One region of the Pantoea sp. S-LA4 genome, then DNA from elsewhere that is predicted to be linked to it. Evidence: predicted binding sites of a transcription regulator. Region 1 holds the regulator's gene; each other region holds the start of a gene.

Region 1 (8,114 bases):
TCGCTTCAACGTGGCTGATCACGCCGATGGTTTTGCCGCTGGCGTTGAGCGCATCCAGCGCGTCGAGCGCGGTATCGAGCGTTTGCGCATCCAGCGTGCCAAACCCTTCATCCAGAAACAGCGATTCAATGCGGGTCTTGTGGCTGACCAGGTCAGATAACGCCAGCGCCAGCGCCAGGCTGACGAGGAAGCTCTCGCCACCCGACAGCGTCCGGGTATCGCGCGCCGTGTCAGCCTGCCAGGTATCCACCACGTCCAGCTCCAGCAGATCCTGCGCGCGACGCTGCAACAGATAGCGGCCATGCAGCCGATCGAGCTGGCGATTCGCCAGCGCTACCAGATGATCCAGCGTTAAGCCCTGAGCAAAGCGGCGGAACTTATCGCCGCTGGCCGAGCCAATCAGATCGTTAAGCAGTCCCCACTGCGCCAGCACTGCTTCATCCCCGGCAATCTGCGTCATCAGGCTCTGCTGCTGGTCACGCAGGCGGGCATCGCTCTGCAACTGCTGCTGGATCTGGCCCTGCTGGCTGGCATTGTCACGCAGCGCCAGCCGGAGCTGTTCCAGCTGCTGCGCCAGGATCTCGGCCGAAGCGGGCATCGCGGCAGGCTGTGCCTGCTGGTGGGTCGCCAGCCGCTGATGCAGATCCGCCAGCCGCGCCTGCTGCTGCTGCCGTTGCTGATCGATCTGCTGTAGCTGCTGGCGCAGTTGCTGCACCGTCTGTTCATCGAGTAGCGCGGCGCGCAGTCGGGCTTCATCACTGAAACCGGCGGCGGCCAGCGCCTGCTGCAACCGCTGTTCCGCCTCGGCCAGGCGCGCGGTAAGCGTCTGCTGCTGATTCGCCACTATCGCCAGCTGACCCTGCAGGCTGCTGACCTCGCTTTGCGTCTGCTGTAAGCCATCCCGCAGCTGCGCGAGCTGCGCCTCGTGCTGGCGGAGGCTCTGCTGCATCTGCTGACGGGCGTCAGCCACCTCGCGATCGCCAAACAGCGCCTGGCGCTGCTGGCGCATCTCATCGAGCCGGGTCTGCTCGTGGTGCAACTGCTGCTGCTGGGCGGTCAGCTGCTGCTGTTCCCGTTCTGCCTGCTGTTGCAGGGCAGCCAGCTGGGTTTCGCCGCGCAGCAACTGCGGCTGCAGGTTAGCGAGTAACTGCTCACTTTCCTGCCAGCGCTGCCAGCGGGCCTGCTGAGTCTCCAGCCATGACGCGCGTTCAGCGGCGGCAGGCAAGGTCAGGTTATGCTGGCTGAACTGCTGTTGCAGCCCATCCTGCACCTGCTGCCAGTCATGCTGTTCCTGCTGCTGGTGCTGTTGTAGCGCGATGAGTGCCTGCTGCAGGTTATCCAGCGACTGCTGTGCCAGCTGCTCAGCCTGCAGATGCTGCTGCCAGATCTGCGCCTGCTGAAGATGATGGTCTTTAGCCGCCTGGCGCGCCTGTTCAGCGGTTTCCAGCGCCAGCCGTTGCTGCTCAAGCTGCTGTTCCCGTTCACTTTGCTGCTGCTGCCACTGGGCTAATGCGTCAGCGTCTGACAAGGTGAAGGTAAGTGCCAGCTCACCGCTGAGCGCCTGCCATTGCTGCTCCAGCGCGGTGATGTGCCGCTGGGTTTCTGCAATATCGTCGCGCAGCGACTGCTGCTGGATCGCCGACTGTTTCAGTTGCTCTTTTTTGGCGGTGCCCGCTTCGCGAAGCGCGTCGACCTGCTGTTGCAGAGCCGCACGCCGCTGCTGACTGGCACTGATTTCCAGCGTGCTGTAAGCCTCAATCGCCGGATGGCTGCAGGAGCCGCACAGCGGGCAGGGCTGGTCAGGCGTCAGCTGGGCGCGATAGTGCGACAGATCGGCAATCTGCTGCTCCAGCGCGCAAATTTTCTCCACATCGTCCAGCTGCTGTTTTTCGCGTTTCCACTGATCGCGCAGGCTCTGTAATTCCACCTCCGCCTGCTGGTGGGCCTTTTCCAGCCCGGCCAGCTGCTGCTGGCGCTGACTCTGTTGCCGATGCAGCGGTTGCCACTGAGTCGAGAGCAGCAGCAGCTGCTGGCGCGCCGCGCGGCTGGCGTGCAGCTGGCTCAGCGCTTCACGCAGCGCCGCTGGCGGGTGCTGCTCCTGGAGCGAAGTTAGTGCTTGCTCCGCTTGCAGCAGCGCCTGCGCAGCGGCCTGTTCGGCTTGCTGGCGCGGTAATGCTTGCTGCGCCTGCTGCTCCCGTTCGGCCTGCTGCGCCGCGATCTTCTGCTGCTGTTGCTGCTGCTGTTGGGCCAGTCCGGCCAGCGTCGCTTCACGCTGCGCCAGCTGGGCGAAGCGTTCCTGCCACAGCGGCAGCAAAGCGCCCCATTGCGCCATATCGGCTAACTGCTGTCGCAGGGTTTGTTGCCCGGCGATCGCCTGTTGTAACGCGGTTAGCTGGCGGGTCTGTTCCGTTAACGCGCTTTGGGTCTGATCGTACTGCTGCTGCTGGCGATCTTTTTCCTGCTGCTGCCGGGTCAGCTGTTGTTGCAGCACGCGCAGTGACTGATCAAGCGGGATGACCTGTTCGTTGAGCAGGCTCTCCTGCTGCTGCTGTTGCTGGTGCGCCTGTTCAGCGGTGGCCTGCGCCGCGGCGGTAAGCTGCTGCTGGCGCTGTTGTTCAGTCTGCGCCCGCTGATGGGCCTCGGTGAGCTGCTGCTGGCGGCCGCGCACTTCATGCTGCTCCTGCGCCAGCTGGTCGCGCTGTTGCAGAGCTGGCCGCAGTTTTTCAGCCGGTTCGCTGCGCGCCAGTCGCTGCCGATCCGCTTCGGCGGCCTGTGCTGCTGCTTCAGCCTGCTGCAGAGCCGTGTTCGCCGTGGCGATCTCCTGCTCTAATTGCAGCGCCTGTTGCTGCCACTGCTGCTGCTGCTGAGCCTGCTGATAGTCGCGGCTCAGCGTCTGTTCCGCCTCGCTCAGCCGGGCGATCTGCTGTTGCAGCGCGGTGCGTGTTTCATCATCCAGCAGCGCCATCGCTCCCGCCCGGCTGCGCAACAGATCCAGCGCGGTCCTGGCCTCTTTATGACGTTCATAGATCGCCGTGGAGATCAGGCCGTAAATTTCGGTGCCGGTCAGCTCCTCCAGCAGTTCGGCACGTTCGCTGGCTTTGGCGTTGAGGAAAGCGGCGAACTGGCCCTGTGACAGCATCATAGAGCGGGTAAAGCGTTCAAAGTCGAGACCGGAGAGGGTCTCGATCAGCCTGAGCTTGTCGCCGACCTTGTCGGCGACGATGGTGTCATCGGCACAGCGCGCCAGCTCAACCCGTGGTGCCTGCAATTTGCCGTCGGCGGTGCCGCGGGCGCGGTTCTGGCTCCAGAAGGCGCGCCAGGCTTCGCCTTTGATCTCAAATTCGACTTCGGCCAGACACTCGGCGCAGTCGCGGGTCATCAGCGCATTCTGACTCTGGGAAATGGCACCGAGGCGCGGCGTCTGGTGATAGAGCGCCAGACAAATAGCATCCAGCAGGGTGGTTTTGCCTGCGCCGGTTGCGCCGGTAATCGCGAACAGGCCGTTGCTGGCAAAGGGTTCGGCACGGAAATCGATAAACCATTCGCCGCGCAGTGCGTTGAGGTTTTTAAAGCGTAGCGTGAGGATCTTCATTGTGGCTCCCTGATATCGGCCAGCGTCTGGCGGAATAGCGTGGTCATCTGGTCGATCTGCTGCGGCTGCAGTTCGCTATCCAGCGCCAGCCGACGGGCAAACACCTCTTCCACTTTCAGCTCGCTCAGGGTTTCGTTATCCAGCCGCGCCAGGCTGTGCTGACGCTGCTCACGGCTGCGGCGTAACAGTAAGACTTCCACCGGCAGTTCTGCGGTGAGGGTTTCCACCTGTCGCTGCAGATCGCTGAGGTACTCCTGGGTCGTGACTTCGATATCCAGCCAGGTCGGCTTTTCCTGCGGCACGTCGCTGAATGCGCTGAGCTGCTGCGCAATCTGCGCCAGCGAGCCTTTCAGCACCTGCATCGGCTGCACCTGCGGCACCACCAGCGGGCTCACTGATTGCAGACCGCTGGCGGTAAATTCCAGCAGGAAGACGCTTTTTTCACTGCCCAGCTCATCAAAACTGAGCGGAATCGGCGAGCCGCTGTAGCGGATATGCTCACTGCCCGCTACCCGCTGAGCACGATGAATGTGGCCCAGCGCGATGTAATCAGCGTCCGGAAAGGCGGAGGCCGGAAAGGCGTCCAGCGTGCCGATATAGATGTCACGCACCGAGTCGCTCTGGCTGACGCCGACGGTGGTGAGATGGCCGGTCGCCACGATCGGCAGTGCCGGCTCCAGCGCCCGTGCGGCGGCAACGCGCTGCTGATAGTGGTGAGCAATCGCCTCCAGCAGCGACGTCTGCTTGTCACGTCCGGACTGACCGGCGCGGCTGCGCAGGATGTCGCGCGGTCGCAGGTAAGGAATGGCGCACAGCCGCACGCCCGGTTCGCCCTGACGGGTAGTGAGCACCATCACGTCACTCTCCGCCTGCGGCGTGGCGATCACCCGGGTATTCAGACAGGCGAGCAGCTCGCGCGACTCATTGAGCGTCGCCACCGAGTCGTGATTACCCGCCAGCACAATCAGCTGGCAGCCGCTGGGTTGCAGCGCCACCACAAAGCGGTTGAACATTTCGCGCGCGTAGCTGGGCGGGGTGCCGGTATCGAACAGATCGCCGGCGACGATTAACGCATCCACCTGATGCTGTTCAATCTGGATCAACAGCCAGTCGAGAAACGCCTGATGTTCCGCCGCCCGACTTTTGTTGTAAAAGAACTGCCCCAGATGCCAGTCCGCAGTATGAATGATGCGCATAAGAGTCCCTGCCGTTGTGATTCGCCCGGCGATTATACTGGCTCTGCGGCCAAAGCAAAAAATTGTCGCTGCGCTGTCATAAATGATTACCAACGGGGTTACAGGCGGGTTATGTTTTTCATAAAAGTGTCACAAATCTGACGCATAATGGCGCCGCGAATCTCAGTGACAGCCGTCATATCAGCAGGAGTAATAATGGCTAAGCGCATTTTGGTTGTGGAAGATGAAGCCCCAATCCGTGAAATGTTGTGTTTTGTTCTGGAGCAGAACGACTATCAGCCAATCGAGGCGGAAGATTATGACAGCGCAGTGGGTAAGCTGATTGAACCCTGGCCCGATCTGATCCTGCTGGACTGGATGTTACCTGGCGGCAGCGGCATTCAGTTTATCAAACACCTGAAACGCGAAGCGATGACCCGTGATATCCCGGTGATGATGCTGACCGCCCGCGGTGAAGAGGAAGACCGGGTGCGCGGGCTGGAAGTCGGTGCTGACGATTACATCACCAAGCCTTTTTCGCCGAAAGAGCTGATGGCGCGCATCAAAGCGGTCATGCGCCGTATCTCTCCGATGGCGGTGGAAGAGGTGATTGAGATGCAGGGGCTGAGTCTGGATCCTTCATCGCATCGGGTGATGTCGGAAACCACGCCGCTGGAAATGGGACCGACCGAATACAAACTGCTGCACTTCTTTATGACGCACCCGGAGCGGGTCTACAGCCGCGAACAGTTGCTGAACCACGTCTGGGGCACCAATGTGTATGTTGAAGATCGTACCGTCGATGTTCACATTCGCCGTTTACGTAAAGCGCTGGAAGTCTCCGGCCACGATCGCATGGTACAAACCGTCCGTGGAACAGGGTATCGTTTCTCTGCCCGCTACTAAACGGAGTTTTCACCGTGCTGGAACGCCTCTCCTGGAAGAGATTACTGTCAGAACTGCTGCTGGCCTGTTTGCCTGCGTTGCTGCTCGGTCTGCTGTTCGGCTATCTGCCGTGGTGGCTGCTGCTGAGCGTGCTGGCGGTGCTGCTGTGGCATTTTCACAACCTGATGCGGCTGTCGCACTGGTTGTGGCTCGATCGTACCATGACGCCGCCTGCCGGACGCGCCAGCTGGGAACCGCTGTTTTACGGGCTTTATCAGATGCAGTTACGCAACCGGCGGCGGCGGCGTGAGCTCGGCAACCTGATTAAACGCTTTCGCAGCGGCGCCGAGTCGCTGCCGGATGCGGTGATCCTCACCACCGAAGAGGGCACCATCTTCTGGTGCAACGGGCTGGCGCAACAGCATCTCGGGCTACGCTGGCCGGAAGATAATGGCCAGAACATCCTTAACCTGCTGCGTTACCCGGAGTTCTCGCGCTATATCCGCCAGCGTGATTTCGATAAGCCGTTAACGCTGGTGCTGAATAACCAGTATCACATGGAGTTTCGCGTCATGCCCTACAGCGAAGGGCAGTGGCTGCTGGTGGCGCGCGACGTGACGCAGATGCATCAGCTGGAAGGCGCGCGGCGTAATTTCTTTGCCAACGTCAGCCATGAGCTGCGGACTCCGCTGACGGTGCTGCAGGGCTATCTGGAGATGATGAACGACTCGGTGATGAACGAGCGTTCGCGCGGCAAAGCGCTGCACACCATGTCGGAGCAGACGCGCCGCATGGACAGCCTGGTCAAACAGCTGCTGACGCTGTCGCGAATTGAAGCCGCACCGGCGATCGACCTGAAAGAGAAGGTTGACGTGCCGGTGATGCTGAAGCTGCTGCAGCATGAGGCCGCGACCCTGAGCAACGGGCGGCACGACCTCCATTTCCATACCGACCCGCATCTGAAAGTGTTCGGCAACGATGAGCAGCTGCGCAGTGCTATCTCCAATCTGGTCTACAACGCGGTGAACCACACGCCAGACGGTACCCGCATCGATATCAGCTGGCTGCGCAGCAAGCAGGGCGCCACCTTCCGGGTCTGCGACAATGGACCGGGCATCGCCGCGGAACATATTCCCCGTCTCACCGAGCGCTTCTACCGGGTCGATAAAGCGCGATCGCGCGCCACCGGCGGCAGCGGGCTGGGGCTGGCGATCGTGAAACATGCCCTGAGCCACCATAATGCGCGGCTGGATATCACCAGCGTGCCGCATCAGGAGACCTGTTTTACCTTTACCCTGCCAGCAAGGTTGATTGTCAGCGGTGGGATGCAGGAGAATGCCGTTCATTAATCGCTGCCGGATCTCCCTGATGCGCCTCTTTCTTTTATTGATCGTTACGCTGCTGCCGGGCATGGCGCTGGCACAGTCCGGCGCGCTGTCGGGCAACCTCAGCAGCGTTGGCTCCGATACTCTCGGTTATCTGATGACGCTGTGGGGTGAGGATTTCAGCCGACAGGCACCGGGGGTCAATGTGCAGGTGCAGGCATCCGGCTCCTCGACCGCACCCACGGCGCTGGCGGCTGGCGCCGCGCAGCTCGGCCCGATGAGCCGGCCGATGCAGGCAGATGAGCGTCAGGCGTTTGAAGCGCGCTATGGTTATCCGCCGCTGGCGGTGCCGGTGGCCATGGATGCGCTGGTGGTGGTGGTGAATCAGCGCAACCCGCTACAGCAGATCACGCCGCGTCAGCTCGACGCCATCTTCTCCATTACCCGACTGTGCGGCGCAACGTCAGTGCCTCAGCGCTGGGGCGATCTCGGAGCCCAGGGCGCCGGGTGGGCCCGACGACCCATCCAGCGCTACGGCCGCAACTCCGCCTCGGGCACCTGGGGTTTCTTCAAGCAGCAGGTGCTCTGTCAGGGCGATTTTCGCAACGACGTCGCGGAATTTCCCGGATCGGCGGCGGTGGTGCAGGCGGTGGCCGGCAATCCCCGCAGCATTGGCTACGCCAGTTTTGGCTTCCATCTCAGCGGCGTAAAGATGCTGTCGGTGGTTAACCCGCAGGGCGAAGCTGTGCCACCCGATGCGGAAGCGATCCGCAGCGGCCGCTATCCGTGGGCGCGTCCGCTCTATCTCTACGTCAACAAGGCACCGGGTAAGCCGTTACCGCCGCTGGTCGCCGCCTTTCTGCAACAGGTGCTCTCGGTGCAGGGACAGCGTCGCGTCAGCGAAGCGGGTTACCTGCCGCTCTCTGATCGTCAGATGGCAGAGGCACGCGCAGCGCTGCACTGATGGTAACGGCGATGCGCTGCCGCCTTGCTGCCATCAACATGAATTTTCTTCACGTCTGTTGAATTTTCTTCTGTTGCAACGGAACGCAACCCATGTCACTCTCCGCTTAGACGTTTAGCCATCCAGATGGCTATTTATATCAGAATGCAATTATTTCCTGCCGTAACCATCGG
Region 2 (8,114 bases), 2.9 Mb from region 1:
AAAAACAGAAGCAGCACCTCTACACCATCAGCGACGAACAGCTGCGTCCTTACTTCCCGGAATCGCGCGCGGTAGCGGGCCTGTTCGAAGTGGTTAAACGCATCTACGGCATCACCGCTAAACAGCGTACCGATGTGGATGTCTATCATCCTGACGTGAAGTTCTTCGATCTGTTTGATGAGACCGGTGAGCTGCGCGGCAGCTTCTATCTCGATCTCTATGCCCGTGAACACAAACGCGGCGGCGCCTGGATGGATGACTGCGTCGGTCAGATGCGTAAAGCCGATGGCAGCCTGCAGAAGCCGGTCGCCTATCTGACCTGTAACTTTAACCGTCCGGTGCAGGGCAAACCGGCACTCTTCACCCATGACGAAGTGATCACCCTGTTCCACGAATTTGGTCACGGTCTGCACCACATGCTGACCCGCGTAGAAGTTCCAGGCGTCTCCGGCATCAGTGGAGTACCGTGGGATGCGGTCGAGCTGCCAAGCCAGTTTATGGAAAACTGGTGCTGGGAGCCGGATGCGCTGGCGTTTATCTCCGGCCATTACGAGACCGGTGAACCGCTGCCGAAAGAGCTGCTGGATAAAATGCTGGCGGCGAAGAACTATCAGGCGGCGCTGTTTATCCTGCGTCAGCTGGAGTTCGGCCTGTTCGATTTCCGTCTGCACACCGAATTTGACCCGACCAAAGGGGCACAGATTCTGGAGACGCTGCGTGAAGTGAAAAGCCGCGTTGCAGTGGTCCCGAGCCCGGAATGGGGCCGTTTCCCGCACGCCTTCAGCCACATCTTCGCCGGCGGTTATGCAGCCGGTTACTACAGCTATCTGTGGGCGGATGTGCTGGCTGCGGATGCCTATTCACGCTTTGAAGAGGAGGGGATTTTCAACCGCGAAACCGGTCAGTCCTTCCTTGACAACATCCTGACGCGCGGCGGTTCGGAAGAGCCGATGGAGCTGTTCAAACGCTTCCGCGGCCGTGAGCCGCAGCTCGACGCGATGCTGGAACATTACGGCATTCAGGGATAAGTCGTTACGTGAAAATCTGTTTGGTCGATGAATCAGGCGCCGGAGACGGCGCCTTATCACTTTTGGCGCAGCGCTGGCAGCTGGAGCACGACGAGAACGCGCTGCTGGCGCTGGTACAGACGCCGACCCATCTTGAGCTGCGTAAGCGCGATGAACCGAAGCTGGGCGGCATCTTTGTCGATTTCGTTTCCGGTGCGATGGCGCATCGTCGCCGTTTTGGCGGCGGACGTGGCGAAGCCGTGGCGAAAGCGGTCGGCATTAAAGGTGACTATCTGCCCGATGTGGTGGATGCCACCGCTGGCCTCGGACGCGATGCCTTTGTTCTGGCGGCGCTGGGCTGTCGGGTGCGGATGCTGGAGCGCCATCCGGTGGTCGCGGCGCTGCTGGATGATGGCTTACAGCGTGGCTATCAGGATGCGGAGATCGGCGGCTGGTTGCGTCAGCGTCTGACGCTGATTCACGCCGCCAGCGCCCAGGCGCTGAGCGATATCACGCCAGCACCGGACGTGGTCTATCTCGATCCGATGTATCCGCATCGTCAGAAAAGCGCCATGGTGAAGAAAGAGATGCGGGTGTTTCAGTCGCTGGTCGGTGCCGATGAGGATGCTGACGCGCTGCTGGAACCGGCCCGCCGTCTGGCAAAGAAACGTATCGTGGTGAAGCGGCCCGACTATGCGCCGCCGCTGGCAGGGGTCGTCACTCAGGCGGCGGTGGTCACCAAAAGTCATCGCTTCGATATCTATCCCCCGCTGGTCAGCTGACCGTAACGGATCTGCGCGTCTGGCAAACCGGAGACCAGCCCTTCCTGTTTAATGCCGGCCGCCGCGCCAACCAGAAAAAGCCTGCCTGATATCATCAGGCAGGCTTTTTATTAGCGTATTTAGCGGGCGATCAACCTGCCGCAGTAAATACGCAACCGCTTATATTCAATCAGGCGGCTAATTTAGTCAGAAAACCTGAGAAAGCGCTTAAAAAACTTTTCGCTACGCTCAGGCCAAAGGCTTTATAAGACAGACCAATTTCTTCCTGAATAACGGTTGTTTCATTCAGAGATTTAATTGTGGTGTCGAACAGATCAGAAACCTGAGTTAATGCATCATTAACGTTGCCGATAAATTCAGTCAGGCCCGCGCCGCTAACGGCAGCAATTTCAGTCTGGTTGATTTCTCTCATAATTAATATCCTTATCTTGTTGTTAAATTACATTATTGTGCTTCATCAGTCGCCCGGCGACTGAGAGAGCAGAACGAATATAATGAACCCGGCGAACCTTGCCTATAGTAAAATATTGATAAATGAAATTGCGGCGTAAAGCGTGAGAGGAACCTTTGCTTGTTAATGTATTGCTAATATAAAGATTATTTTTATAGAGGCTAAATGCGCAATTTTATCGTGAAAGTGCGAATTATCTGATGTCTGGTAATATCGGTCACGGCGGTGTCAGATGAACAGGCCCTTTTCCATTGTGGCGAATCGTGCTGACAGGGGAACATCAGGAAAGCGCAATGCTGGCGACAGGCGAAGCGGGCTGGCGATATTCACTCACGGGCCGTGCCGGACCCGACGTAACGGGAAAAAGCCGGTGAGTGTCGCCGGCTTTATGATCGGCGGTTATTCGTCGTCTTCATCGCGCAGCGGCACAATCAGCATGTCGATGTGCACGGTGTTGATCAACTGACGCGCCGAGGACATCAGCTTGCTCCAGAAGTCCTGGTGATGACCACATACCACCAGATCGACGTCATACTTTTTAATCGCATCGACCAGTACCTGGCCGAGATCGCCACTGCCGCTCAGCGTCTCACTGATCGGGTAGCCGGCGGAATCAGACAGACCTTTCAGCGCCGAATGGGTCTCTTCGGAAATACGCTTCTGCATATCGCCAAGGTTGACATCAATCAGGCCGGTATAGAGGTCGGAATAGTTCACATCAACGTGGATCAGGGAAATTTTAGCGTCATAAGGGCGGGCCAGCGAAACGGCTTTATCCACCAGTAACTGACTTTCGGGAGAAAGGTCTACTGCAATCAGGATATGTTTATAAGCCATGATAAAACTCCTTTCACGAGATTAAGGATGGCATCCGGTGTTCCTGCCGCGTCACAGCGTAGCGAAATCCTTTGCGCGAACGGGCGATGAGCGCCACCAAAGTGTGTACCTGCGCTGCAGGTGACGATGTTGTTATGTCTCTGAGTATAGCCTTCTCTGGTGGCAAATGCTGCTGTTGCCGCCTGGCTTGTGAATAAGATCAACGATGCGGCAATTTTACTCGCCCCGAACGAAAAACATCGCTGGAAAAAATTTAAACATTTCTCCTACACTGAAAAAAGGCGGTCTGGTTTGTTTCCGCCCAGGCGTTCATAACACTATCGCAGTCCGGTAATTCAGTGGTTGGCTATTTCTGTGGGCGTGCTCAGCGTTTTCCCGCTGCGTCTGTTCCTGCGGCTCCAGCCAGGAGGGGAGAATATGATCAGCACTATCGCGCTTTTTTGGGCTCTTTGTGTGGTGTGTATTGTGAATATGGCGCGCTATTTTTCGTCACTGCGCGCCCTGCTGGCGGTGTTACGTGGGTGCGATCCGCTGTTGTATCAGTACGTCGACGGTGCGGGATTCTTCACCTCACACGGTCAGCCCAGCAAACAGGTGCGGCTGGTGACCTATATCTGGGCGAAACGCTATCTTGATCATCATGATGACGAATTTATTCGGCGCTGCGAGCGGGTGCGTGGACAGTTTATGCTGACCAGCGCGCTGTGCGGACTGGTAGTGATCAGTCTGGTGGCGATGGCCATCTGGCATTAAAAAGGGCGACTTGCGTCGCCCTCGGGTATCACTGGCTTCTGGTGTTACACCAGTTTTAACGCAATCCAGTAGAGCGAGCCTGACAGCACAATACAAACCGGCAGCGTGAAGATCCACGCCATGGCGATGTTCTTGATGGTCCGACTCTGCAATCCGCCACCGTCAACCAGCATAGTACCGGCAACCGATGAGGAGAGGATGTGGGTGGTGGAAACCGGCATTCCGGTGTAGCTGGCGACGCCGATAGAGAGCGCTGCCGTTACCTGCGCCGACATCCCTTGCGCATAGGTCATGCCTTTCTTACCGATCTTCTCACCGATGGTGGTGGCAACACGACGCCAGCCAATCATGGTACCGGTGCCCAGCGCTAACGCGACGGCGACGATAATCCAGACCGGCGCATACTCAATAGTGCCCAGCAGATCGCTTTTCAGCTTATTGAGGAAGCGCTGATCCTCCGGGGTGGTTTCCGGCAGTTTGGCCGCTTTGTCGGCGGTATCAGAGATACACAGCAGCAGACGACGCATCTGACCGCGTTGATCAACCGTCAGCTGATCGTAGCTTTGCAGATTATTCAGCAGCCCCTGCGCGCGCTGAACCGCCTGTAACGCGCGAGCGCTGTCACAGTGGAACTCTTTCGGGCTGGATGACGGCACTTCTTCCGGCGTCGGCAGCTTAGGCGGAGCCATCTGGATAATATGGGTCAGCGAGGCGTTGTGCTGCTGATAATATTGCTCCAGATGATTGACCGCATCGCGGGTCCGGGTGATGTCATAGCCAGAGGCATTCATGTTCACCACGAAGCCAGCCGGCGCGACGCCAATCAACACCAGCATAATCAGGCCGATGCCTTTCTGGCCGTCATTCGCGCCATGCGAATAGCTGACGCCAATCGCCGAAACAATCAGCGCAATACGGGTCCAGAACGGCGGCTTTTTCTTGCCGTCGATCTTCTCGCGGTCGGCGGGCGTCATATGGATGCGGGCACGCTTTTTGGTGCTGCTCCAGTAGCGACGCAGAATAAAGATTAAGCCGCCCGCAATCACCAGGCCGACAATCGGCGACAGGATCAGCGACAGGAAGATGTTCAGGACTTTCGGGATGTTGAGCGCATCAACCACCGAGGTACCGGTCATCAGGGCGTTGGTCAGACCGATACCAATAATGGCGCCGATCAGGGTATGGGAGCTGGAGGCCGGCAGACCCAGATACCAGGTGCCGAGATTCCAGATGATCGCCGCCAGCAGCATAGAAAACACCATGGCGAGACCGTGAGCCGATCCAACATTCAACAACAGATCGGTGGGAAGCATATGAACAATGGCATAGGCGACACTCAATCCACCGAGTAGCACGCCAAAGAAGTTAAATACACCCGCCATTACCACAGCAAGCTGGGCACGCATGGCACGCGTATAGATGACCGTCGCAACTGCGTTGGCCGTGTCGTGGAAACCGTTGATTGCTTCGTAAAACAATACAAACAGCAGGGCAAGAACCAATAACAGGCCAGTACTGAGGTCGAGACCAGCAAACAGATGTAGCATAAACGTTACGCCATTTTTGGAGGACATGAACGCGGCGCATTATCCGCGACAACGTGCTGTATGGGAAAGGAAAATATAGTCTTAATTTGACCTTTAGCAGTAACGCACCTGACTTAAAGGGTTAAAAAGCTCCAGATATTAGCTAGTTACATTATGACACATTTACGGCAAATTTTTGACGCTGGCGTCTCAGTGAGCAGATCACTACAATCTGCGCCTTTCCGATTAAGTGAGTGAACCGCCGTGGAACAGTTTGACGTTATCATCATTGGAGCCGGTGCCGCAGGGCTGTTCTGTGCCGCCCAGGCCGGACAGCGCGGGCGTCGCGTCTTGCTGCTGGATAACGGCAAAAAGCCGGGACGTAAGATTCTGATGTCGGGCGGAGGACGCTGCAACTTCACCAATCTCTATACTGAACCGGCGGCCTATCTGTCGCACAATCCTCATTTCTGTAAATCGGCGCTGGCGCGCTATACCCAGTGGGATTTTATCGATCTGGTCAATCGTCACGGCATTGCCTGGCATGAGAAAACCCTCGGCCAGCTGTTTTGCGATGAGTCCGCGCAGCAGATTGTCGATCTGCTGATGGCCGAGTGCGAAAAGGGCAACGTGACGCTGCGGCTGCGCAGTGAAGTGCTGAACGTGGCGCGTGACGACAGCGGTTATACCCTGCAGCTGAACGGCAGCACGGTACAGGCGGAAAAGCTGGTGATTGCCAGCGGCGGCCTGTCGATGCCCGGCCTGGGCGCAACGCCGTTCGGCTATAAAATCGCGGAACAGTTTGGCCTCAACGTCTTCCCGACACGCGCGGCGCTGGTGCCCTTTACCCTGCATAAACCGCTGCTGGAACAGCTGCAGACCCTGTCTGGCGTGGCGCTGGAGACCACCATTGACGCGCAGGATGGCACCCGCTTTAAAGAGGCGATGCTGTTTACCCATCGCGGCCTCTCTGGCCCGGCGGTATTGCAAATCTCCAGCTACTGGCTGCCAGGTGAGTTCGTCACCATCGATCTGTCACCCGCGACGCCGCTGGATGCCTTCCTGACCGTCCAGCGTGAGGCGCATCCTAACCTCAGCCTGAAGAACAGCCTGGCGAAAATTCTGCCGAAGCGGCTGGTGGAAGTGTTGCAGACGCTGAAAGTGGTGCCGGATATCACGCTGAAGCAGCTCAACAGCCGGCAGCAGGCGGAGCTGGTCGGGACGCTGCACGCCTGGCGTATTCAGCCCAACGGCACCGAAGGCTATCGCACCGCCGAGGTAACACTGGGCGGCGTCGATACCACCCAACTCTCCTCGAAAACCATGGAAGCGCGGGCCGTACCGGGGCTCTATTTTATTGGGGAGGTTGCGGATGTGACCGGCTGGCTGGGTGGCTATAATTTCCAGTGGGCGTGGAGTTCCGCCTGGGCGTGCGCCCAGGCGTTGTAACGCGCGTTTACCAGCGCTGATGGACGTGAGGCGCGATCTTCTCCTGATAGATCTGCTTCAGCGCCGTCATGGTATCCGCAGAGAGCGCATCGACGTCGCTGGCGCGGGCATTGGCTTCCGCCTGTTGGCGATTTTTTGCGCCAGGAATCACTACGCTGACATCCTCGTTCATCAGGATCCAGCGCAGCGCCAGCATCGCCATGGTGGTGTCGCCAGTGACATAGCGGCGAATCTCCTCGACCGCCTCCAGCGCTACCTCATACGGCACGCCGGAAAAGGTTTCGCCCTTATCAAACGCTTCGCCATTGCGGTTAAAGGCGCGATGGTCGTCGGCAGCAAACTGGCTGTCTGGCCCCATTTTGCCGGTCAGCAAGCCTGACGCCAGCGGCACACGGGCGATAATCCCGACATCACGCCGCTTCGCTTCACGCAGCAGTAGCTCCGCTGGTCGCTGGCGGAAAAGGTTGTAAATCAGCTGAATGGATGAGACGTTCGGAAACTCCAGCGCCTTCAATCCTTCCTCTACCTTTTCCACCGACACGCCGTAGTGACGGATTTTGCCGGCAGCCACCATCTCATCCATTACCGCAAACACCTCCGGGTTGTAATAGACCTCGGTGGGTGGGCAGTGCAGCTGCACTAAATCCAGCGTGTCGGTTTGCAGGTTCTCGCGCGAACGGTCAATAAAGGCGTTGAGGTTGCTGGCGTTATAGCCCTCGGCAACGTGCGGCGAAAGCCGGCGGCCCAGCTTGGTGGCGACAAACGGCCGTTCACCGCCACGCTGATTCAGCACTCCGGCAATAATCTTTTCAGAGCGGCCGTCGCCATAGACATCGGCGGTATCAATAAAGGTGATACCGGCATCAAGAGCAGCATGCAGCGCCGCCTCGGCATCCTGCTGGCTGACTTCTCCCCAGGTCCCGCCAATCGCCCATGCGCCAAAGCCAATTTCGGAGACGCGCTGACCGGTACGACCTAACGTGCGTTGTTTCATCTGAATCTTCCTCAATATGTTGCAGACAGGGTGACCGTCACCGGACAAAGAGTGAGCTTAGCGCTAACCGGCGAGAAAGGGGTGAAGCACGCTCACAGACCGTACAGCCGGAAAGGGAGAGTTGTCGCTGCCAATCTACTGGTTATATTAGCTATTTCAGCCAATCACGCCGTGTAATGATCGCCAGCCGCTTCGCTAATTAATTGATTTTAAGAAATTTCACCTGAAATTAACCAGGCGAGAGTGTCGTTTCAGTCACATACTTCCTCTTTTAGGCCAGATAAGTGGATCGCCATGTTCAAATTTGTAAAATCG
Region 3 (8,114 bases), 3.1 Mb from region 1:
CACCCGTATGTATTCCGATCTGCCAAAAGTTCTGCATACGCTGGCAGGCAAACCGATGGTGCAGCATGTGATTGATGCCGCCAAAGGGCTGGGCGCGCAGCAGGTGCATCTGGTTTATGGTCACGGCGGCGATCGCCTGAAGGCGACCCTCACTGACAGCACGCTCAACTGGGTGCTGCAGGCCGAGCAGCTCGGCACCGGCCACGCGATGCAGCAGGCGGCGCCCTGCTTCGCGGATGACGAAGACATTATGATGCTTTACGGTGACGTGCCGCTGATTGCGGAGGCGACGTTACAGCGCCTGCGTGAGGCCAAACCGCAGGGCGGCATCGGCCTGCTCACCGTGGTACTGGATAATCCCACCGGTTATGGCCGCATCGTGCGTGAGAACGGCACCATTGTTGGCATCGTCGAGCAGAAAGATGCCACGCCAGAGCAGCTGAAAATCACCGAAATCAACACCGGCATTCTGATCGCCAACGGCGGCGATCTGAAACGCTGGCTGGCGCAGCTCACCAATAACAACGCGCAGGGTGAATATTACATCACCGATATCATCGCGCTGGCCCATCAGGAAGGCCGGGTGATTGAGGCGGTTCATCCAACGCGCATCAGTGAGACCGACGGCGTGAATAATCGTCTGCAACTGGCCACGCTGGAGCGCACTTATCAGACCGAACAGGCTGAGCGCCTGCTGCTGGCGGGCGTGATGCTGCGCGATCCGGCCCGCTTTGATTTACGCGGCACGCTGACCCACGGCCGGGATGTGGAAATCGACACCAACGTCATCATTGAAGGCCTGGTGACGCTCGGCGACCGGGTAAAAATCGGTGCCGGCTGCATCATCAAAAACAGCGTGATTGGCGACGATTGCGAAATCAGCCCCTATTCGGTGATCGAGGATGCGAATCTGGCTACCGCCTGTACTGTCGGACCTTTCGCCCGGCTGCGTCCCGGCAGCGAGCTGGCGCACGCCGCCCACGTTGGCAACTTCGTTGAGATGAAAAAAGCCCGTCTGGGCGAGGGTTCGAAAGCGGGCCACCTCTCTTATCTGGGTGACGCCGAGATCGGTGCCAACGTTAACATCGGTGCCGGCACTATCACCTGCAACTATGATGGCGCCAACAAATTCAAAACCGTGATCGGCGATAACGTGTTTGTCGGTTCCGATACGCAGCTGGTGGCCCCGGTCAGCGTGGCGGCCGGCGCTACGATTGCCGCCGGTACTACCATCATGAAAGATGTCACCGAAGCCGGTCTGGTCTATAACCGAAAAGAGCAGAACCACAAAGCAGCGTGGCAGCGTCCGCAGAAGAAAAAATAATTTTAACGGCCCGCTTCGCGCGGGCCGATGCAGTGCCAAAACTATAATCCCCACTCTCTACAAGGCTCGGGGAACCGGCAAAGCCGGATATCAGGTCGCATGACAACGAAAGTGGCGAACAGCCATGTAGTCAGGAAAACATCATTATGTGTGGAATTGTTGGTGCAGTAGCGCAACGCGATATCGCAGAAATTCTGCTGGAAGGCCTGCGTCGTCTTGAATATCGCGGATATGATTCGGCCGGTCTGGCCGTGGTCGATCGTCAGGGGCACGTTACGCGTCTGCGACGTTTAGGGAAAGTGCAGAAGCTGGCCGAGGCTGCCGAACAGCAGCCGCTGATTGGCGGAACCGGTATCGCCCATACGCGCTGGGCAACGCACGGCGAACCGTCGGAAGCCAATGCGCATCCGCACGTTTCAGAGCACATCGTTATCGTGCACAACGGCATTATTGAAAACCATGAGCCGCTGCGCGCTGAGCTGATCGCGCGTGGCTACGTTTTTGTCTCGGAAACCGACACCGAAGTGGTGGCGCACCTGGTGCACTGGGAGCAGAAACAGGGCGGTACGCTGCGTGAGGTGGTGCTGCGCGTCATTCCGCGACTGCGCGGTGCCTACGGCATGGTGATCATGGACAGCCGCGATCCGTCGCTGCTGGTGGCGGCTCGTTCCGGCAGCCCGCTGGTGATTGGCCGCGGCGTGGGTGAGAACTTTATTGCTTCCGATCAGCTGGCGCTGCTGCCGGTAACGCGGCGCTTCATCTATCTGGAAGAGGGCGATATCGCGGAAATCAGCCGTCGCGATGTGACGATTGTGGATCGCGCCGGTCAGCCGGTCACGCGCGCCGAAATCGAGTCGAATCTGCAATATGATGCCGGTGATAAAGGTATCTACCGTCATTACATGCAGAAAGAGATCTACGAGCAGCCGATTGCGCTGAAAAGCACCCTGAGCGGGCGCTTCAGTCAGGGCAAAGTTGACCTCAGCGAGCTGGGCGCAGGCGCGGAAACGCTGCTAAGCCAGGTGGAGCATATCCAGATCATCGCCTGCGGCACCTCCTACAACTCCGGCATGGTGTCACGCTACTGGTTTGAGTCGCTGGCAAACATCCCGTGCGACGTTGAGATCGCCTCTGAGTTTCGCTACCGCAAATCCGCGGTGCGGAAAAACAGCCTGCTGATCACCTTATCGCAATCGGGTGAAACCGCCGATACTCTGGCGGCGCTGCGCCTCTCCAAAGAGCTGGGCTACCTCGGCTCGCTGGCAGTGTGTAACGTGGCGGGTTCTTCGCTGGTGCGGGAATCCGATCTGGCGCTGATGACCAAAGCGGGCACCGAAATTGGGGTCGCCTCAACCAAAGCCTTTACCACCCAGCTGGCGGTATTGCTGATGCTGGTGGCGAAACTGGGTCGGCTGAAAGGCATGGCGGCGGAAAAAGAGCATGAGATTGTCCATGCGCTGCAGGCGCTGCCAGGCCGGATTGAGCAGATGCTGGCGCAGGATAAGCTGATTGAAAACCTGGCGGAAGGCTTCTCGGATAAGCATCATGCGCTGTTCCTTGGTCGTGGCGATCAATACCCGATCGCCATGGAAGGGGCGCTGAAGCTCAAGGAGATCTCCTACATTCACGCTGAAGCCTATGCGGCTGGCGAGCTGAAGCATGGCCCGCTGGCGCTGATTGACGCCGATATGCCGGTGATCGTGGTCGCGCCCAACAACGAACTGCTGGAGAAGCTGAAATCCAATATCGAAGAGGTGCGCGCGCGCGGCGGTCTGCTCTATGTGTTTGCCGATCAGGATGCGGGCTTCAGCGACAGTGACGGGATGAAGATTATCCCGCTCCCGCACGTTGAAGAGGTGATTGCGCCAATCTTCTACACCGTGCCGTTGCAGTTACTCTCCTATCACGTCGCCCTGATCAAAGGCACCGACGTCGATCAGCCGCGTAACCTGGCGAAATCGGTTACCGTGGAATAACAAAGTGGGCCCCGTCGCGGGCCCGCTTCATTTTCGCCCGCTGTCATATAACTGTCATATTTCGTACATTTCACTGTCATCAAACTGTCCTATTTTCCCTCCTGCAGCAATCACTGACTCTTACTAAAACGGCCCCGAGCCTGAATTTTCTCCCCTGGAGGGAACATGACACTGATGCGTAGCACCGTAGCCCGAATCCTCGCCGCCACCTTTGCAGTCAGCGCGGTATCTGCTTTTGCGGCCACCGATCTGACGGGCGCAGGCGGGACATTCCCGGCGCCGGTTTATGCCAAGTGGGCAGCAGAGTATCAGCAAGCCACCGGTAGCAAGATTAACTACCAGGGCATCGGTTCATCTGGCGGCGTGAAACAAATCATCGCCAAAACCGTCGATTTCGGTGCGTCCGATGCGCCAATGAAAGATGAAGATCTGCAGAAAAATGGCCTGTTCCAGTTCCCGACCGTGATCGGCGGTGTGGTACTGGCGGTTAACCTGCCGGGTATCAAATCGGGTGAACTGACGCTGGATGGCAAAACCGTCGGCGACATCTACCTCGGCACCATCAAAAAGTGGAACGATCCGGCGATCGCTAAGCTCAATCCGGGCGTGAAACTGCCAGACACCAACATCAACGTGGTACGCCGCGCCGATGGTTCCGGCACCTCGTTTGTCTTCACCAGCTACCTGGCGAAAGTGAACCCGGACTGGAACAGCAAAATTGGTAAAGGCAACACCGTAAACTGGCCGGTCGGTCTGGGCGGTAAAGGCAATGACGGCGTGGCCGCCTTTGTTCAGCGTCTGCCAGGTTCAATCGGCTATGTGGAATACGCTTACGCCAAACAGAACAACCTGACCTACACCAAACTGATGGATGCCGACGGCAAGCCGGTCGCACCAAGCGAAACCAGCTTCAGCAACGCGGCGAAAGGGGCTGACTGGAGCCAATCTTTTGCTCAGGACCTGACCTTCCAGAAAGGCGCGGATGCCTGGCCAATCTCTTCAACCACCTTTATCCTGGTTTACAAAGATCAGGCTAATGCGGCCAAAGGCAGCGAAGTGCTGAAGTTCTTTGACTGGGCTTACAAAAATGGCAGCAAAACCGCCACCGCGCTGGATTATGCCGCCCTGCCAGAGAGCGTGACCGAACAGATTCGCGCTGCCTGGAAAGCCAATATCAAAGACAGTTCTGGTAAGGCGCTTTATCAGTAATTGACCGACCCTGACCGGACTGCGGTTCGGTCAGACCCAACGGGCGGCGCACTGCCGCCCTGATAACTCCTGAAGACTGAGACTTCTATGGCTGCAACCAAGCCGGCATTCAAAGCCCCAGGCAAGCAAGGTGACAGAATATTCGGTGCGCTGGTTAAACTGGCTGCGCTGATTGTGCTGTTACTGATGGGCGGCATTATCGTCTCCCTGATCATCTCCTCGTGGCCAAGCATTCAGAAGTTTGGTTTCTCCTTTTTGTGGACCAAAACCTGGGATGCACCCAACGAACAGTTTGGTGCGCTGGTACCGATTTACGGCACCCTCGTCACCTCAATCATCGCGCTGATTATTGCGGTGCCGGTGAGTTTTGGTATCGCGCTGTTCCTGACCGAACTGGCGCCAGGCTGGCTGCGACGTCCGCTGGGCACCGCCATCGAACTGCTGGCTGCGATCCCCAGCATCGTCTACGGCATGTGGGGCCTGTTCGTGTTTGCCCCGCTGTTTGCCGAATATTTCCAGACGCCGGTCAACGACGTGATGTCAGGTATTCCGATTGTCGGTGAGCTGTTCTCCGGCCCGGCGTTCGGCATCGGTATTCTGGCAGCCGGCGTGATTCTGGCGATCATGATCATCCCCTATATCGCTTCGGTGATGCGTGATGTGTTTGAGCAGACGCCGGTGATGATGAAAGAGTCTGCCTACGGCATCGGCTGCACCACCTGGGAAGTGATCTGGCGCATCGTCCTGCCGTTCACCAAAAATGGCGTGATTGGTGGCGTGATGCTGGGTCTGGGCCGCGCACTGGGTGAAACCATGGCGGTGACCTTCATTATCGGCAACACCTACCAGCTCGACAGCCCGTCGCTGTTTATGCCGGGCAACAGCATCACCTCCGCCCTCGCCAATGAGTTCGCTGAAGCGGAGTCCGGCGTGCACGTAGCGGCACTGATGGAGCTGGGCCTGATTCTGTTTGTGATTACCTTTATCGTGCTGGCGATTTCAAAACTGATGATTATGCGGCTGGCGAAAAGTGAAGGAGCGCGATCATGACCACGATTGAAGTTCAGGCGCGCGCCGAACTGGACGCATCCCGGCGTAAGATGCAGTCCTGGCGCAGCACCAAAAACAAGATAGCGCTGACGCTGTCGCTGCTGACCATGGCCTTTGGCCTGTTCTGGCTGGTGTGGATCCTGTTTACCACCGTATCGCGCGGCCTTGATGGGCTGTCGTGGTCGCTGTTTACCGAATCAACGCCGCCACCGAATACCGCCGGCGGCGGTCTGGCCAACGCCTTAGCGGGCAGCGGACTGCTGATTTTCTGGTCCACCTTTTTCGGCACGCCGCTGGGCATCATGGCCGGTATCTATCTGGCGGAATATGGCCGCAAGTCGTTTCTGTCGGAAGTGATCCGCTTTATCAACGACATCCTGCTGTCGGCCCCGTCCATTGTGGTCGGGCTGTTCGTCTACACCATTGTGGTGTCGCAGATGCAGCACTTCTCCGGCTGGGCCGGTGTGATTGCGCTGGCGCTGCTGCAGGTTCCGATCGTGATTCGTACCACCGAGAACATGCTGCGGCTGGTGCCGGACAGTATGCGTGAAGCAGCTTACGCGCTGGGCACGCCGAAGTGGAAGATGATCTCGGCGATCACCCTGAAGGCGTCCGTTTCCGGCATTATCACCGGGGTACTGCTGGCGATTGCCCGTATCGCCGGTGAGACCGCACCGCTGCTGTTTACTGCGCTGTCGAACCAGTTCTGGAGCACCGACATGATGCAGCCGCTGGCGAACCTGCCGGTCACCATCTTTAAGTTCGCCATGAGCCCGTTCGCCGAATGGCAGAGCCTGGCCTGGGCTGGCGTACTGATTATTACCTTGTGCGTGCTGCTGCTGAACATCGTAGCGCGGGTGATTTTCGCCAAGGGTAAACACGGTTAACTTCCGGCGCTGCCCTGCGCGGCGCCGTATAAGAGAGACGAGCAATGAGTATCGCGACTGCACCAGCCGATAAAATTCAGGTCCGTAATCTGAACTTCTATTACGGCAAGTTTCACGCGTTAAAGAATATCAATCTGGATATCGCCAAAAATCAGGTGACCGCCTTTATCGGGCCATCCGGCTGTGGTAAATCGACCCTGCTGCGCACCTTCAACAAAATGTATTCGCTCTACCCGGATCAGCGGGCGGAAGGCGATATTCTGCTGGATGGCGACAACATTCTGGCGACGCAACAGGATATCGCGTTATTGCGCGCCCGGGTCGGCATGGTGTTTCAGAAGCCTACACCGTTTCCGATGTCGATTTATGACAACATCGCCTTTGGTGTCCGCCTGTTTGAAAAACTGTCCCGTGCCGATATGGACGCGCGAGTGCAGTGGGCGCTGACCAAAGCGGCGCTGTGGAATGAAACCAAAGACAAGCTGCATCAGAGCGGTTACAGTCTCTCCGGCGGTCAGCAGCAGCGTCTCTGCATCGCGCGCGGCATCGCGATTCGCCCGGAAGTGTTGTTGCTGGACGAACCCTGCTCGGCGCTCGACCCCATCTCCACCGGGCGTATTGAAGAGCTGATTACCGAGCTGAAACAGGATTACACCGTGGTGATCGTGACGCACAACATGCAGCAGGCCGCACGCTGTTCCGACCACACCGCATTTATGTATCTGGGCGAACTGATTGAATTTAGCGATACCGACACGCTGTTCACCAAGCCGGCACAGAAGCAAACTGAAGACTACATTACTGGCCGCTACGGCTGATTTGACAGGAGATCGCCATGGATAATCTGAATCTGAACAAACACATCTCCGGTCAGTTCAACGCCGAGCTGGAGCACATTCGCACCCAGGTGATGATCATGGGTGGCATGGTTGAGCAGCAGCTGACCGATGCCATCACCGCGATGCATAACCTGGACGGTGAACTGGCACAGCGGGTGATCGACGGTGACCAGAAGGTCAACATGATGGAAGTGGAGATTGATGAAGCCTGCGTACGCATCATCGCCAAACGTCAGCCAACCGCGATCGATTTGCGGCTGGTGATGGCGATCATCAAAACCATCTCTGAACTGGAACGGATTGGTGACGTGGCGGAGAAAATCAGCCGCACCGCGCTGGAGAAGTTTGGCCAGCAACATCTGCCGCTGCTGGTCAGCCTGGAGTCGCTGGGACGCCATACCGTGCAGATGCTGCACGATGTGCTGGATGCCTTTGCGCGCATGGATCTCAACGAAGCAATTACCATCTACCGCGAAGACAAGAAGGTCGATAAAGAGTACGAAGGCATTGTGCGTCAGCTGATGACCTACATGATGGAAGATCCGCGCACCATTCCCAGCGTACTGACGGCACTGTTCTGCGCCCGGGCGATTGAGCGCATCGGCGACCGCTGCCAGAACATCTGTGAAATCATCTTCTATTTCGTCAAAGGTCAGGATTTCCGCCACGTTGGCGGTGATCGGCTCGACGAACTGCTGTCAGGTGATGACGGCAGCAACAAACCGTCCTGAATGACCTCAACCGTACGCCGCGCTGGCGTACGGTTGCGCGTTTTCGATTGGTCCCTCCAGCAACACTCTTTATACTTGCGGCACTTTTCTTTCTGAGG
Region 4 (8,114 bases), 1.4 Mb from region 1:
AGTGAGCATCAGGTGTCGACGTAATATTACCGGTCAGGTCATATGACGTTACCTTGTTAAATACGGCACAGCCTGAACATTAATTTAAACAGGTAATATGGATTAAGAGCAGCTAACCACTTTACGGCAGCGACTTACAGGCTTGCTCTGGCAACGCTGATCTATTCAGCTTTAGTCGCTGCCGTCACTCTTTGCAGGATAACGATTAGGGCGGTTTACCTGTAATCATTAAACTCAACAGACATTTCGGCAAGGTTAAAGAAGCGTCAGAAAATCATTCAGGCCTGATAACCTGCATTTTTTCTGTGTAAACAACACTATTGTCGGGGATGTTCTGATTGATAAATGACATGGCTCCGATAGTCACGTTGTTTCCTATGATCAGTGAGTCGCCGATGATGCAACTTCCGGCCCCGACTTCAACGTTGTCGCCAATGATAATGCGGACTGCCATGCTGTTATCTGAGCGACCGGAGATGCCGATGGTTGAGTTTTGGCGGATCTTAAAATTGCAGCCGATAACGGTGCATCCATTGATCACTACCGATAAAAAGTGACTGACTTTTAAACCTGGTCCTATTTGGGTACCTGGCTGAATCTCAGTGTTGTATTTCTGAATTAATTTTCTATTAATTCTATGCGCCATCTTTTTTAATAACCTGCTGTCGGAATTGTATAAAAAGGAAACAATTCGCCACCAGAAGTTAAACCGCCTGTCCGGACACTTAAACGCCTTGTGGAACGTACGTACCCAGCTAAAGGGTTTATCACTTATCATAACTTCGCGGCGTAAGCATTCATGCAGGTGTTTTTTTAATTCATCTTTTTTCATGTTTTTATCTGGGACTTTTAAATAATTAGCCGCGTATATTAGCAGGCTTCAGTAAACACTTTTTGCGCCAGGTCATTTACCTTAAAACAGAGTTAAATAAAAGTCATTCGAATTAACGATAATGGAAGTTTAATTAACAGTCTCAAATAACAATAATGAACAAAGGATTGGCTTATATAAGGGGGCTGCGGAACTGGAGAGTGCTGATAACGGATCGCCAGGGCAGGATAGCTTCGCACCTTGTAGCGCTCGCCCTGCGGGCAGCGTCGCAGGCTCCGCTGTTCAACGGGCTGCGCCCGTTGTCGAACCCCGGCGGGGCTTCTCACCCGTTCAGTGAATGGCGCATAAAAAAAAGCCTGAACTTTCGTTCAGGCTCTTCTTTGAATGTGGCGGTGAGAGGGGGATTCGAACCCCCGATACGTTGCCGTATACACACTTTCCAGGCGTGCTCCTTCAGCCACTCGGACACCTCACCACATTTTTTCCATTGACCGCGCCGGGTCAACGGGGCGCTACTATAGGGAGTCGGCTGAAAAGGGTCAAGTACTATTTTTCTCTTTTGTTCTATTCGCTTAACCTCTGAACGAATCGATTTAGCCTTGTTCGCTACGCCGGTTTTGTCATCAAACTGAAACCCGGATGACACAAAAAGATCACCCGATCGTCGCAAAATTACCGACTGAAATCATTGGTATTTTTTGCTTACAAGGATCGATTAATGAAAAAGCTTCCTCTGTTTACCCTTTCTCTGCTCGCCTCCGTGATCGCCACGCCGACCCTGGCAGATACCGACCTTGCTTCCCGCGCGGCGCAGGGAGATATCAGCCAGCACGGCGGGGCGCGTCGGTTGACCGGTGATCAGACTGAGGCGTTAAAAGCCTCGTTACGCAATAGCACCGCAAAAAACGTCATCCTGCTGATTGGCGACGGGATGGGCGACTCTGAAATTACTGCGGCGCGTAACCTGGCAGAAGGGGCGGGCGGCTTCTTTAAAGGCATCGATGCGCTGCCGCTGACCGGCCAGTACACCCACTATTCGTTAGACAAGAAAACCCATAAGCCCAATTACGTCACTGACTCTGCCGCGTCAGCCACCGCCTGGGCGACCGGCACCAAAAGCTATAACGGTGCGATCAGCGTTGACGTAAATGGTCAGGATCAAATGACGTTGCTGGAACTGGCGAAAGCGGCGGGCAAAGCCACCGGTGACGTTTCGACAGCTGAATTACAGGATGCGACGCCCGCCGTGCTGTTCTCACACGTCACCTCACGTAAATGCTACGGACCAGAAAAGACCAGCGAACTCTGTCCAACCAACGCTTTAGAGCAGGGTGGTAAAGGGTCGATCAGCGAGCAATTACTGAAAACCCGCCCGGACGTGACCCTGGGCGGTGGCGCGAAGTCCTTTGCTGAGGTGGCGAAAGCGGGCGAGTATCAGGGTAAAACCCTGAACGAGCAGGCGCAGGCGCTGGGCTATCAGCTGGTCAGTGACTGGCAGGGACTCAATGCCGTAACCCAGGCCGACCAGAAGAAACCGCTGCTGGGCCTGTTCTCGCCTGGCAACATGCCGGTGCGCTGGCAGGGACCCAAAGCCAGCTATCACGGCAATATCGATAAGCCGGTGGTAACCTGTGAAGTGAATAAAGATCGCCCGCTGTCGACGCCTACGCTGGCACAGATGACCGCCAAAGCGATCGACCTGCTGCGTCACAATCCCGATGGTTTCTTCCTGCAGGTGGAAGGCGCCTCAATAGATAAGCAGGATCACGCCGCCAATCCGTGCGGACAAATTGGCGAGACGGTGGATCTGGATGAAGCGGTCCAGCAGGCGCTGGCATTTGCGCGTGAAGAGGGGAATACCCTGGTGGTGGTGACGGCCGATCATGCTCACAGCAGTCAGATCGTCGAGAACGGCACCAAAGCGCCGGGCCTGACGCAGGCGCTGAACACCAAAGACGGCGCGGTGATGACCATCAGCTATGGCAATTCAGAAGAGGATTCGCAGGAACATACCGGTTCACAATTGCGTATTGCGGCGTATGGGCCACATGCCGGTAACGTGGTGGGACTGACCGATCAAACCGATCTGTTCTTTACCCTGGGGAATGCGATGGGGCTGAAGCTGCCCGGTCAGTAAAACCGGGTCGGGGTGGTGGAAACCACCCCGCAGCTGAAAAAACTAGCTCTTCACCTTATTGGCAAAGCTCTTACGCAGTTTCTGCAATTTCGGTGGGATCACCGCCAGGCAGTAACCGTTACGCTGACCAGCACCGTCCCAGTAATCCTGGTGATAGGCTTCAGCCGGATACCACTCTTTCAGCGGCTCGATGGTGGTTACCACCGGCACATCGTGATCGGCCTGCGCGCGTTCAATCGCGGCACGGGCTTCCGCTTCCTGCTCTGCATTGGCCGGGAAAATCGCTGAGCGATACTGGGTACCGATATCATTGCCCTGACGATTAAGCTGGGTCGGATCGTGGGTCACAAAGCTGATATCCAGTAAATCACCGTAGCTGACTTTTTCCGGATCAAAGCCGATGCGGATCGCTTCAGCGTGACCGGTGGCACCGCTGCAGACCTGCTCATAGGTCGGATTTGGCCGGGCACCGCCGGTGTAACCGCTCTCTACCGACTCCACGCCGATCACATCCTTAAATACCGCTTCGGTGCACCAGAAACAGCCACCCGCGATCACTGCATATTCGATTGCCATAATGAATTACTCCTGTCAGGTCGAAAGAGGAGAATGGGGACGAGAGCGCCCGCTTTCAACTAAAGCAGCATTTCCGGTTTAAAATCTTTGCTCTTATCCAGCAGCTTATCGCTCATCACGCTGAAGCGGCCTTCACCGGTGTAGTGCAGGGTGGTGGGATAGTCGGGATGTTCGGCAACGTGCGCTTTAACAATCTCAAAAATAAACAGGTTGTAGTTATCGACCATCGAATCGTCATACAGCTGGCATTCGAAGCTGGCAAAGCATTCGGCAATCATCGGCGCGCGAACTACCTGCGCGGGCTCAGCCGTCAGGCCAAAGGCGTCGAACTTATCCAGCTGGTCACCGTGGCTGTTACCGATCGCCACCACCTGATCAATCAGCGAGGCCGAAGGCACGTTGAGCACGCACTGACCGCTGTTACGGATCAGTTCATGACTGTAGTTCATGCCGGCAATCATGCAGCCGACCAGTGACGGGGAAAATTCAAGCACGGTGTGCCAGCCGAGGGTCATGATGTCGTGCCGATCCTCAAACTGCGAGCTGAGCAGCAGGACCGGACCCGGCTCAAGATATTTACGCGCTTTGCTGACCGGAAAAGCATATTTGTGCATGCGTTGACTCATGGCGGAACTCCCTGAACGGAATGGTGCCACTAAGTGTAGAGCACCACGCCGACGCAGCGGTGGAGCCAACCCGCAGAATGGAAAAAAGCGCTGCCGCGGCGCGGTTCAGCGCGCGTCAGCGTTCGGGCTTAACGGCCAACCCGCGCCTGCAAGGCGGCAGGGTAGCGGTCACCTTGTATCTGGACCGCGTCCAGTGCCTGATTGATGCGCTGTAACTCTTCTGCCGTGAGCTGCAACGCTGCCGCCTGCAGGTTTTCGCTCAGACGGTGCAGTTTCGTGGTGCCAGGGATCGGGACAATCCACGGTCTTTGTGCCAGCAGCCAGGCGAGGGCAATCTGTGCCGGTGTGGCAGCGTTATCCTGTGCGAGAGTGCCGAGCAGATCGATCAGCGCCTGATTAGCGGCCAGCGCTTCAGGCGAAAAGCGCGGCACCTGGCTGCGGAAATCGTCGCTGCCAAAGGTCGTGTCCGGCTGAATGGCGCCGGTCAGATAGCCTTTACCCAGTGGACTGAACGGCACAAAACCGATGCCCAGCGCCTCCAGCGTCGGCAGCATCTCCGCCTCCGGTTCACGCCACCACATCGAATATTCACTCTGCAACGCCGTCACCGGCTGAACCGCGTGGGCACGGCGCACGGTCTGTACGCCAGCTTCGGATAAGCCAAAATGTTTCACCTTACCTTCGGCGATTAAATCTTTAATCGTTCCGGCGACATCCTCAATCGGCACCTCAGGATCGACCCGATGCTGATAATAGAGGTCAATCACTTCCGTTCTCAGCCGACGCAGCGAACCTTCAATTGCCCGGCGAATCTGTTCTGGCCGGCTGTTAAGAATCTGCTGTTTGTTATCCTCGCCAAAAGTGAAGCCAAACTTAGTGGCGATCACCACCCGATCGCGAACCGGTGCCAGCGCTTCGCCCACCACCTCTTCATTCAGCCACGGGCCGTAAACTTCAGCGGTATCGAAAAAAGTGACGCCCTGATCGACGGCGGCGCGGATCAGGGAGATGGCCTGCTGTTTGTCAGTTGCCGGACCATAACCGTGACTCAGCCCCATGCAGCCGAGCCCCAGGCTGGAGACCTCCAGACCGGACTGACCTAATCTGCGTGTTTGCATTGTTGCTCTCCTCGGAAGTGTTGCGGGAATCGCCTGAGAATAGAGCACATCGCGCGCGCTGATTAGATCCCTGAACAGAGATGAGTTTATGAGTTGTGCTCATTAGTGGTGGGGAAAGGGCGATTTTTAACCTAAGTCCGGCGAGCTTAAGGTTTCCTTAATCTGGCGCGAGGATACTCCAGGGACAACATGAGGAGAATGCCATGAAATCTGCGTCTACTGCGGTAATTGCTGCACCTGCCCGACCTGTCAGTGAATATGCGGCCGTGCTGATCGCCGCCGCAACCGTGATCCTGTTTCTGGCGGCATGGTTCAGCGCCTGAGTCGTCTGCCATCAGAATTTAATCACCGCCCGACAGCCGCTGCGGTCGCGGCGGTTTTCCAAAAAGAACTGAAAGCGATGCAGCTGCACAATGCGGCTGACGATGCTTAACCCCAGTCCAATCCCGCCGTAACGACTGTCCATCCGGATAAAGGCTTTACTCAGCTCACCGCTTTTACTTTCATCAATACCCGGACCTTCGTCTTCCACCGTCAGGGTCGGCTGTGCGCCCGACGCCAGCCGCAGAGTAATCGCACTCTCTTTGGGGCTGTAACGATGGGCATTCTCGACCAGATTACGCAGCAACATTTTCAGCAACGTCGCGTCCCCGCGTACAAACAGCTCCTCTGGCAGATCGAGCGTCAGCGTCTGCTGGTGCGCATCCAGCATGGTGCTTAGCTCCGCCTCCATCGGCAATATCACATCTTCAATCAGCGCCACATTCTGATAGGTGCCGGAGGTAAAAGACTGCCCGGCACGCGCCAGCTGCAACAGCTGCGACACGCTGTGCGTCATCTGATCGAGCCGCTGGAGTAACGGCTGAACATGGGCCTCGCCGTTGCGTTCAATCAGTTCCAGATGCAGTCGTAATCCCGCCAGCGGGGTGCGCAGCTCGTGCGCCACATCGGCGGTAAACAGCCGCTCGCGCTCCAGGCTGTTATTCAGCCGCGCCACCAGCTGGTTGATCGCCTGGGTCACGGCATCGATCTCATGCACCGAACTATGGCAGGCGATTGGGTCCAGATTCTCTTCGCTGCGGTTCTCCAGTTCACGCTGCAGTTGATACAGCGGCCGGGTGATCCATTTCACCGCCTGATAGCAGAGCAGCAGCGTCAGCGTAATCATCACCAGACTCGGCACCGCCAGGCTGGCAACCGCTTCATGCACCTCTCTTTCGACGTGGCGATCCATATTGCGCTTCTGCAACTGCGCTTCGACCAGAAACTGAATCTGTTCTTTACTCTCATGCCACAGCCAGACTACGCTGATCACCTGGAACACCAGCAGAATCAGGCCTATGGTCAGGATCAGGCGAAAACGCATACTGCGATGATCGATCCGGGATTTCATGGTGCCTCGCGCATCACGTCAGTCGTTACCAGCGCATAGCCGAAACCGCGCACCGTGCGGATCGCACTTTTGCCGATTTTGTCACGCAGATTATGAATGTGAACTTCCAGCGTATTGGTAGACGGCTCGGTTTCCCAGTTATAGATATCCTGATAGAGGATTTCGCGGTGCACCGGGTTACCTGCCTTCAGCATCAGGCGGGAGAGGATGGCATACTCTTTGGGCGTCAGATCCAGCAGCGTTCCGGCGAGTGAGATCTGGCGATGCGTCATATCCAGCGCCAGCGCGCCGACCATCAGATGACTGTCGCCCTGATTGACATGGCGGCGGATCAGGGCACGAATGCGTGCCAGCAACTCCTCCAGCGAGAACGGCTTAATCAGGTAATCATCGGCACCGGCATCCAGCCCGGCAATACGTTCACTGATGGTGTCACGCGCGGTGAGAATCAGTACCGGCGTCATCTTCTTCTGCCGACGCAGACGCAGCAGAAAATGCAGTCCGTCTTCATCGGGTAAACCGAGATCCAGCACCACCAGACTGTAAAGGCCGCTGGCAAAATGCGCTTCAGCATCCCGCACCGTGGTAACGCCATCACAGACGTAACCTTCGCCCTCCAGCGCCAGGATCAATCCCTGTAACAGCAGAGCATCATCTTCTACGATTAGAATTTTCATTGTGGTCGGCTCCGACACATCGTCAAAATGTCATCCGCGGGTACATATTCGTGGGTCGCGGTGCCGGTTAATCCCAGCATGGTTGAGAACAGATTATCCTGTGAAAAATCGTCTGTCGCCGCCAGTCTGGTCAGGCAGCCACGATTAATCGCATAGCGCTGCTGATAATCCTCTGACAGCCAGATCAACATCGGCACATGTTTTTGCGTCTCCGGGGCAATCGCGTAGGGCAGGCCATGCAGGTATTCGCCATTTTCGCCCAGCGATTCACCGTGATCGGAAAGATAGACCAGGCTGGTGGTAAAGCGATCCTGATGGGCACGCAGCAGGTTAATCGCCTTATCCACAATGTGATCCACATTCAGCAGCGTATTGTCATAAGTATTGACCAGCTGTTGCTGCGAACAATCCTGAATCTGATTGGTATCACAGGTCGGGACGAACTGACGCAATTCCGGCGGATAGCGGTGGCTGTAGGTCGGGCCGTGGCTACCAATGGTGTGCAGCACAATCACCGCATTGCCCTTAATCTGGTTAATGTAGTCATCCAGGCCATGAAACAGTACGTCGTCGTAACATTCACCGTTAATACACATGCCAGGCAGATTCAGGCTGGTCATATCCTGATGCGGCACCCGGTCGCAGGCGCCTTTACAGCCGCCATCATTCTCATTCCATAACACGCTGATGCCCGCCCGCTGGATGATATCCAGTAACCCTTCCTGATGCGCCGCCAGTACATCATCATAATGTGC

Evidence for each region. Region 1 encodes PhoB, which activates phosphate uptake and scavenging genes when phosphate is short. Its sites were predicted from a motif close to CTGTCATAAAACTGNCNNAT; they were not measured.
Region 2: pitA (inorganic phosphate transporter PitA) is a predicted target of PhoB. The motif match lies at 5,529-5,548, and genes of this name have one in related genera.
Region 3: pstS (phosphate ABC transporter substrate-binding protein PstS) is a predicted target of PhoB. The motif match lies at 3,341-3,360, and genes of this name have one in related genera.
Region 4: phoA (alkaline phosphatase) is a predicted target of PhoB. The motif match lies at 1,450-1,469, and genes of this name have one in related genera.

What each region holds. Positions count from the first base shown of each region.
Region 1 covers NZ_JBTLRC010000002.1:669,478-677,591, forward strand. Annotated here, with positions in the region: gene ACX3P5_RS03930 (AAA family ATPase) at 1-3,592, opposite strand, end outside; gene sbcD (exonuclease subunit SbcD) at 3,589-4,788, opposite strand; gene phoB (phosphate response regulator transcription factor PhoB) at 4,984-5,673, shown strand; gene phoR (phosphate regulon sensor histidine kinase PhoR) at 5,688-7,001, shown strand; gene ACX3P5_RS03950 (PstS family phosphate ABC transporter substrate-binding protein) at 7,021-7,941, shown strand.
Region 2 covers NZ_JBTLRC010000002.1:3,555,113-3,563,226, reverse strand. Annotated here, with positions in the region: gene prlC (oligopeptidase A) at 1-1,028, shown strand, start outside; gene rsmJ (16S rRNA (guanine(1516)-N(2))-methyltransferase RsmJ) at 1,037-1,789, shown strand; gene ACX3P5_RS17620 (hypothetical protein) at 1,959-2,201, opposite strand; gene uspA (universal stress protein UspA) at 2,640-3,077, opposite strand; gene uspB (universal stress protein UspB) at 3,495-3,830, shown strand; gene pitA (inorganic phosphate transporter PitA) at 3,875-5,377, opposite strand; gene ACX3P5_RS17600 (BaiN/RdsA family NAD(P)/FAD-dependent oxidoreductase) at 5,621-6,805, shown strand; gene ACX3P5_RS17595 (aldo/keto reductase) at 6,813-7,799, opposite strand; gene ACX3P5_RS17590 (hypothetical protein) at 8,094-8,114, shown strand, end outside.
Region 3 covers NZ_JBTLRC010000002.1:3,809,050-3,817,163, forward strand. Annotated here, with positions in the region: gene glmU (bifunctional UDP-N-acetylglucosamine diphosphorylase/glucosamine-1-phosphate N-acetyltransferase GlmU) at 1-1,324, shown strand, start outside; gene glmS (glutamine--fructose-6-phosphate transaminase (isomerizing)) at 1,471-3,300, shown strand; gene pstS (phosphate ABC transporter substrate-binding protein PstS) at 3,466-4,509, shown strand; gene pstC (phosphate ABC transporter permease PstC) at 4,597-5,559, shown strand; gene pstA (phosphate ABC transporter permease PstA) at 5,556-6,446, shown strand; gene pstB (phosphate ABC transporter ATP-binding protein PstB) at 6,491-7,264, shown strand; gene phoU (phosphate signaling complex protein PhoU) at 7,282-8,016, shown strand.
Region 4 covers NZ_JBTLRC010000002.1:2,055,612-2,063,725, reverse strand. Annotated here, with positions in the region: gene ACX3P5_RS10535 (serine acetyltransferase) at 275-832, opposite strand; tRNA gene ACX3P5_RS10530 (tRNA-Ser) at 1,220-1,307, opposite strand; gene phoA (alkaline phosphatase) at 1,551-2,969, shown strand; gene msrA (peptide-methionine (S)-S-oxide reductase MsrA) at 3,012-3,545, opposite strand; gene ACX3P5_RS10515 (flavin reductase family protein) at 3,605-4,171, opposite strand; gene ACX3P5_RS10510 (aldo/keto reductase) at 4,300-5,289, opposite strand; gene pmrB (two-component system sensor histidine kinase PmrB) at 5,624-6,682, opposite strand; gene pmrA (two-component system response regulator PmrA) at 6,679-7,359, opposite strand; gene eptA (phosphoethanolamine transferase EptA) at 7,356-8,114, opposite strand, start outside.